Regions from separate parts of the Micromonospora olivasterospora genome, predicted to be linked through region 1. Evidence: riboswitches for the same ligand, from Rfam matches in the RefSeq annotation. Region 1 holds a riboswitch; the other holds the start of a gene.
What was found. Region 1 has a riboswitch for cobalamin ahead of cobN (cobaltochelatase subunit CobN). Riboswitches for the same ligand answer to the same signal wherever they lie in the genome.
Positions count from the first base shown of each region.

Region 1 (4,000 bases):
ACGACGGCGTCGACGCGGTCGGCGTCCCAGTCGAGGGTCTCCATGCCGACGACGAGGCGGCGGGCCAGCCCCTCGATCAGGTCGACGGCGTCGGCGGCCGTGGCGGCGGGCCCGTCCACCGCCTCGGCCAGCGCCGCGGGCACGGCGACCCGCTGCCCCGGCGCGGCGAGCAACGCCTGCTCGTCGAGGCCGTACGCGGCGGCGAGGGCCTGGCGCAGGCCGGGCAGCGCACGGGTGCCGCCCCACACCTGGGGGGCGCGCAGCACGGCGAGGACCAGGTTGACCCGGGCCTCGCCGGCGGGCGCGCCGCCGAGGACGTGCAGCCCGTCGCGGATCTGCACGTCCTTGACCTCGCACAGGTACCCGTCGAGGTGCAGCACGAAGTCGTCGAAGTCGTCGGCGGCCGGCATGTCCTCGGTGTGCAGGTCGTGGTGCAGCTCGGCGGCGCGCACCAACTCCCAGATCTGCGCCCGGACGGTCGGCACCTTGGCCGGGTCGAGGGCCTGCACGGTGGCGTACTCGTCGAGGAGCTGTTCGAGCTTCGCCAGGTCGCCGTACGTGTCGGCGCGGGCCATCGGCGGGACGAGGTGGTCGACGACGACGGCGTGGGCGCGGCGTTTGGCCTGGGTGCCCTCGCCGGGGTCGTTGACGATGAACGGGTACACCAGCGGCAGGTCCCCGAGGACGGCGTCGGGGGCGCAGTCGGCGGCCAGCCCGAGCCCCTTGCCGGGCAGCCACTCCAGGGTGCCGTGCTTGCCGAGGTGCACCACGGCGTCCGCGCCGAACCCGCCCTCTTCGACGGGCGCGGCCAGCCACCGGTACGCGGCCAGGTAGTGGTGGCTCGGCGGCAGGTCGGGGTCGTGGTAGATGGCGATCGGGTTCTCGCCGAAGCCGCGCGGCGGCTGGATCATCAGCACCACGTTGCCGAAGCGCAGGCCGGCGAGGACGAGGTCGCCGCCGTCGGCGTACAGCTCGCCCGGCGGCTCGCCCCAGTGCGCGAGCACCCCCTCGCGCAGCCCGGCCGGGAGCCGGTCGAACCACCGCCGGTACGTCTCCCCGGGCACCCGGGCCTCCGCGGCGGCGAGCTGCTCCGGGGTGAGCCACTCGACGTCGTGCCCGCCGGCGGCGATCAGGGCGTGGATCAGCGCGTCCCCGTCGCCGGGCGGCGGCTGCTCGCCCAGGTCGTAGCCGGCGTCGGCGAGCGCGGCGAACAGGCGCACCGCCGAGGCGGGGGTGTCCAGGCCGACGGCGTTGCCGACGCGGGAGTGCTTCGTCGGATACGAGCTGAGGACGACGGCGAGGCGCTTGTCGGCGTTCGGGACGTGCCGCAGCCGGGCCTGCCGCACGGCGATGCCGGCGACCCGCGCGGCCCGCTCGGGGTCGGGCTCGTAGACCGACAGCCCGTCGGCGTCGATCCGCTTGAACGAGAACGGCACGGTGACGATCCGGCCGTCGAACTCGGGGATGGCCACCTGCATCGCGGCGTCCAACGGGGACAGGCCGGCGTCGCTGGCCGCCCACTGGTCGCGGGTGCTGGTCAGGCAGAGCGCCTGGAGCACCGGGACGTCGAGGGCGGCGAGCGCGCCGACGTCCCACGCGTCGGGGTCGCCGCCGTTGGACGCGTCCGCGGGGACCGTCCCGCCGGCGGCGAGGACGGTGACGACGAGCGCGTCGCAGCGGGCGAACAGCTCCAGGGGCCCGTCGCCCGGGGCGAGGCCGCGCAGCGATCCGCAGTAGACCGGCAGCGGGTTGCCGCCGGCCGCGTCGACCGCGTCGGCGAGGGCGTCGACGAACGCCGTGTTGCCGGCGAGGGTGTGCGCCCGGTAGAAGACGATCCCGACCGTGGGGCGGCCGGGCGCCGGCTCGCGGTCGCCGTGGATCCCGTACGCGGCGGTGGGCGCGGGCGGGGCGAAGCCCTCGCCGGTGAGCAGCACCGTGTCGGAGAGGAACCGGGCGAGCTGGGCCAGGTTGTCCGGCCCGCCCTCGACCAGGTACGCCAGCGCCTGCGTGGCCACCCCGGAGGGCACTGTGGACGCCGCCATCAGCTCCGCGTCCGGCACCGCCTCGCCGCCGAGGACCACCGTCGGCACGCCGGAGGCGAGCACCGCGACCAGGCCGTCCGGCCACGCCTGCCGGCCGCCGAGCAGCCGTACGACGGCGAGGTCGGCGCCGTCGAGCAGCGCTGGCACGGCGTCGGCGGCGACCCGGGCCGGGTTGGCCAGCCGGTAGTCGGCGCCGCTGGCGCGGGCGGCGAGCAGGTCGGTGTCGGCGGTGGACAGCAGCAGGATGCGCACGGATGGCTCCGGAGAGTGATGCCCGGGGGCGACGGGCCGGTCGACGGCGGGCAGGGGTGGGCGAGGACCCGGCGGGGGGCTGGCCTCGGCGACGGCGCGGAGGCGCGGACCTCGGTGTGCGGGGGGCGGACCTCAGCGGCGGGCGGGCGGCGGAGCGGGCCGGCGACCGGTCGCGGGCGCGCAGCCGCGCGCCGATCGGCGGAGACGGTGGTCGTCGATACGTGAGACGCTGCGCCTCATCGGGTCCTCCTCGGGTGTCCACGCCCTGGGGTCGTCCCGACGGCCGAAGTCTCCTGGCTCCCGGATCGACGCTCTCCCCCGGCCTTCCAACCGCAGACACACGGCCGTGACTCGCGAGGGGGGATCGCTCCCCGGTGACAGTGGCGGGACCGCGCCGGAATCGCACCGGCTTCCTTCACTGCCGTCAGGCCGCGAATGCTGCCACACCCGCGCGCCGCCGGTCAACGGCGCGTCCCACGCCCGCTCCCCCCGACGGCTGCCGACCGGCGGGCGGCTCAGCGGAGCCGGCGCTCCGGGTGGGCCCGGTTCCAGGCCCGCATCCGCTCCGGGTAGCCGGTGCGCGCGGCCTCGTACAGCGGGACGGCGTGCCGCTGGGCGATCCGCGCGGCGACCCGGGGCGACCCGGTCCGGCGCCGGATCCACTCGCCGTCGTGGGCGATCGCCATCACGGTGGTGTCGGTCGCGGTGGTCTCGGGCTCCAGGTAGAACTCCACGCCCCGGCGGGTCCGCACGAACGCCTCCAGGGCGGCGAGGTCGTCGGCGGTCGCCTCCCGGTCGAGCTTCGTCGGCGTCCCGTCGGCGGCGCGCCCTCGCCGGATGAACCAGCCCATGTCCGGCCCCCTTCCTCACCCGTTCGCCCCAGTGCAGCACCGCCACCTGGCAAGCGGCTGGGAGCCGGGTGAGAAGAAGCTGGCCGGGGCCGGCGGCGGGGAGCCGGTCAGCGCTTGAGCGGGCGGGTGGCCGGGACCAGGGCGAGGGTGGGCAACAGCACCAGCGGCACCACGAGCAGGGCGCGCAGGATGCCCATGTGATCCCCGAGGAAGCCGAGCAGCGGCGGCCCGGCGAGGAACGCGGTGTAGCCGAGCACGGCGACGACGCTGACCCGGGCCGGCGCCCGTTCCTCGTCGTCGGCGGCGGCGCTCAGGCCCACGGGGAAGCCGAGCGACGCGCCGATGCCCCACAGCGCCACACCGACGATCGCCACCGGCCCGGACCCCGCCAGCACCGCGAGGGCCGCGCCCGCCCCGGCGACCGAGATGGTGGCGAGCAGCACCGGCACCCGCCCCCACCGGTCCAGCGCCACCGTGCCGGCGGTGCGGCCGAGGGTCATGCCCGCCACGAACACCCCGTACACGGCCGCGCCGGCCGCCTCGCTCAGGTCGTACCCCTCGACGAACGCCACCGCGACCCAGTCGTTGGCGGTGCCCTCGGTGAACGCCGCCACCAGCACCAGCAGGCCGATGAGCAGGGTGCGCGGCTCCCGCCAGGCCGCCAGCTGGGCGCGGCGCCGGGCGGCGGCGTCGGCCCCCGGCTTCGGGTCGTCGGCCGACGGGGCCGGCGCGGCGGCCAGGAACGAGCGGACCGCGAGCAGCGTGCCGACCAGCACCACCGCCGCGAGCACCGCCAGGTGCACGGCGAGCGGGAACCCGAGCCGGGCGGCCCCCGCGCCGAGGCCGGCGCCGGCC
Region 1 is NZ_VLKE01000001.1:5,427,039-5,431,038, reverse strand. It holds gene cobN (cobaltochelatase subunit CobN) at 1-2,294, opposite strand, end outside; cobalamin riboswitch at 2,581-2,710, opposite strand; gene JD77_RS24915 (hypothetical protein) at 2,810-3,145, opposite strand; gene JD77_RS24910 (MFS transporter) at 3,253-4,000, opposite strand, start outside.

Region 2 (4,000 bases), 3.1 Mb from region 1:
GGGTCGAGCCGTCCCCGCCGGTCAGGACCGTGAGCACGTCGGAGATCGGCAGCGGGTAGTCGCCCATGGTCAGTGAGGCCACCATCGCGACCACGGCGATGACCAGAGCGACCAGGCTGACCACGGCGGCTCGCCGGTCGGCGCGCATCACAGCTCGGCCAGCCTGCGACGGCGTACCAGGGCGATGAAGAACGGCGCGCCGGCGATCGCCGTGACGATGCCGGCCTGCAGTTCCTGCGGCTCGGCGACGACGCGGCCGAGCACGTCGGCGGCGAGCAGCACGACCGGCGCCAGCACCGCCGCGTAGGGAAGCAGCCAGCGGTGGCCCGGGCCGGTCAGGGCGCGGGCCATGTGCGGCACCGTCAGCCCGACGAACGCGATCGGCCCGGCGAGGGCCACCGCGGTGCCGGCGAGCAGCACCACGGCGAGGGCCGCGGTGGCCCGGCCGGCGGCCAGGCGCTGCCCGAGCGAACGAGCCATGTCGTCGCCGAGCGCGATCGCGTCCAGCGCCCGCACCGACATCGCCGCCAGCAGCGCCCCGGTGGCCAGGAACGGCAACGCCGTGCCGATGACCGAGATGTCCGCCGCGGTCAGCGCCCCGACCGACCAGTACCGGTAGGAGTTGAACGTGTTGATGTCCAGCAACGTCAGCGCCGTGGTCAGCCCACCGAGCAGCGCGGTCGCGGCAGCACCCGCGAGCGCCAGTTTCACCGGGGTGGCGCCGCCGCGGCCCAGCGAGCTCAGCGCGTACACGCCGGCGCCGGCCAGCGCCGCACCGGCGAACGAGAACCACACCCAGCCGCCGAAGGTGTGCACCCCGAACACCGAGATCCCCAACACCACACCGAGCGCGGCGCCGGCGTTGACGCCGAGCACCTCCGGTCCGGCGAGGGCGTTGCGGGTCAGGCCCTGCAGCAGGGCGCCGGCCACGCCGAGGGCTGCGCCGGCGGAAACCCCGACGAGGGTACGGGGTACGCGCAGGTACTCCACGATCCGCTGCGCGTCGGAGCCGTCCGGGTGCAGCCAGGTACCGGCGACCGTACTCATGCTGATCGTCTCGTTGCCGATCAGCAGGGAACCGAGGACCGCCGCCACGAGTACGACGACGGCCCCGGCCAGACCGGCAGCCCGAGCGTTCAGAACTTCTCCGGGTGCAGCAGCTTTGCCAGATTCGCCACCGCGTCGGCGTTGCGCACTCCCGGTGTGATCTCGGCGAACGTCACCGCGTAAATCCGGTTGTCACGGATCGCGGGCACGTTCGCCAGCGCGGGGTCGGACTTGAGCCCGTCGATGACCCCCTGCGCGCCGTCCGGGCCGACGTCGGCCCCGCAGCAGGCCGGGATCACGATGACGTCGGGCTTGCGCTTGATCAGCTCCTCGGTGCCGATCCGGGCGAGCCGGCCGGGCACGTCGTCGAACACCTGAATGCCGCCGGCCTTCTCGATGATCGTGGTGGCGACGTCCTCGCTGCCGAAAACCCGCAGCTCACCGCCGCCCGGCCGGTTCAGCATCGCGACTGTCGGCCGCTTCACCCCGGCGAGTTCGCTCTCGACGCCGGCGACGGTCTGCTTCATCTTCGTGACAAGAGCCTCGGCCTGCGTCGTCGTGCCGAGAACACGGCCGAGGTCGGTGAGGTCGCCGTAGACGCTGTCAAGCGAGACGTCGTTGTCGGCCAGGGATTTCTGCCCCTCGCCGTCGGCGGTCGGGCAGTACTGGGTGAACAGGTACGAGCCGATGCCGATCTTGTTCAGTTCGGCGCGGGTGCCGAGTCCCTCGGTGGTGAAGGCCCCGGTGAACCCGGAGACCACGAAGTCCGGGTCGAGGCGCAGCACCTCCTCGCGGCTCGGATACTCCTCCGGGTAGTAGGTCGGCTCCTGCTGGTCCGGGTGGAACTGCGCGGCATATTCGGGCAGCAGCGGATTGTCCAGGTAGGCGGCGCCGACCAGCTTGTCGCCGGCGCCGAGGGCGTACACCGCCTCGATCCCATTGTGGAAGGCCGCGAAAATCTTGGTGGGCGGGGCGCCGGCCGGCACGGCGACACCGCAGTTGGTGACGGCGGTCGCGCCGCTCCCGGCGGTCACCTCGGGTTCGGTGTCGCTGCCGGAACAGCCGGCGAGGGCGACGATGAGAACGGACAGCGGCGCGGTGATGCGCCAAGGCATGGGGAACCGCACAGCGGGACCGCCTTCCAGCACCTCGTGGACGGGTCGAAGCGTGCCGTGGCCGGTCTCCTGGCTGACGGGACAAGCAACCACCGGCCGGCCTTCCTAGGCGCAAATGCCCAGTGACCTCGCGAACGACGAGGGCCAGCGGTCTCCCGATCACAGTGGCGAGGGCCGCGCCGGCATCACACCGGCTTCCCGAACACCACGGCGCCCACACGATAACCGCTCACCTCCGGCCAGGAACCGCTGCGGGGTGCCGGGGGTGGGGATCGACGCACCGAACCCGCCCGCCGCCGCGTGGCCGGCACAAACCAGAAACGCCCCGGGAGAGGATCTCCCGGGGCGTTTCTGATGCATCCGATCAGCTTGTTGTTTAACCCTTCTGATCTCGTCGTTCGGCGATGGTGAGGGCGCGTTTCACGGTCTTCCCGACGTCGTAGCTGGGTGCGGGCTGTCGGTTCTTCCCCATGGACAAGCCCGTACGACGCCGACTACGACTCAGCGGGGTGATCAACGAGTACCACCGGGCGGCCTGAAATGATCTTCAAAATGCCAGGTCAAAGCCACTGAACGAGTTTCGGCACGGTGCAGGCTGCGGCGTAGCCGAGGCGTCGCAGCCGGGCGCCCAATCGTGCGGAGCTCAGCGACGTGCCGGGAGCGGCGCCGGGGAACAGCCACCGGTTAGCTAGCGGACGAGGTTTTCGGCACCCGCAGGGGCCTCCGTGGTGCGTATCTCGATGATGCCGGCGACCCAACGGGTTCCCCTGGGACCGCCGACCCGGATCACGGCGACCGCGGCGAGCTGGTATCCCGGTGCGCCGTTACCGTCAGCCGATTCGATGGGGGTACCGAACCGGATGATCTCGCGCCATATGTCGAACCCAGGCCCGAGATCCCGAGCGACCTGCGCGATCGGCTTGCCGGTCTCCCGCACGATCCGCACCGTGCCCTCGCGGAACTTTCTATCGAACCGCTTTCTCGTTTCAGCCATGACCGTCTGTCCCCTTGGGTTTGGTCTCCACGCTGACGGGGGAACCTCACCCGACGATGATGATCTTCCCCGCAGCGGAGCCGCCGCCGAACGGGACAACGCCGGGGCCCTGTCAGGTCGATGGGGGCGCGGTGTCGGGTTCCTGTTTGATGGGTTTGGTGGGGTTGATGGGTGGGAAATTCTCTTCCTTGTCGTAGTAGTGAGGGCCGTAGTCGGCGATGACGATGCGATGGGGGTTGATAACGAGGTTGAATAGGTTGTTCAGACCGAAAAGCACCATGATTTCTTGTCGGCGGATTCTGTTGTTGTTGTCGGGGATCCTGACGGTGAATTGCAGGTACACCGAGTTGGTGCGGTAGATGTCGGGTTCCCTGGTGTCGGGTTTGAGTGCGGTGTTGGCGAAAACAATGGAGTTTGCGAAGCCTTCGGCGCTCATGGCGATGGTGCGCTTGACTCGGCGTGGAGCCACAAGTCGCCGACCGCGAGACCGACGACCACGAACTCCGTAGGAAGGACGGGAGGTTTCGAGGCTAATCGAATAGGATGGGTACAGCCGGTAGTCTCGTTCCCAGGCCGCCATTCGTCGCTGATTCTCGAGTACGGCGCCGGGGTACACGCCGAGCAATTCCAGAAGGAAGCGTTGCACGAAGGCATCCTCCAGGGCCAATCCCAACCTGCCTTCGAGTACGTCGGGTCCGCGTTCGTGAGGCTCCAGGAGGTCTGCGGTCATGCGGAGGACTTTGACTCGTGGGTTTTCCAATGATTCGCCGAGGACCAGTCGGCGGATCTCCGCTGCGACCATCCGCTCGAGCAGGGGCCACAGGCGCTCCAACTCCTCGTCCGG
Region 2 is NZ_VLKE01000001.1:2,309,343-2,313,342, forward strand. It holds gene JD77_RS10590 (FecCD family ABC transporter permease) at 1-148, opposite strand, end outside; gene JD77_RS10595 (FecCD family ABC transporter permease) at 148-1,095, opposite strand; gene JD77_RS10600 (ABC transporter substrate-binding protein) at 1,137-2,174, opposite strand; cobalamin riboswitch at 2,205-2,387, opposite strand; gene JD77_RS10605 (hypothetical protein) at 2,851-3,099, opposite strand; gene JD77_RS10610 (hypothetical protein) at 3,269-4,000, opposite strand, start outside.
Region 2: linked by a shared signal. The riboswitch ahead of JD77_RS10600 (ABC transporter substrate-binding protein) and the one ahead of cobN (cobaltochelatase subunit CobN) in region 1 are both predicted to bind cobalamin.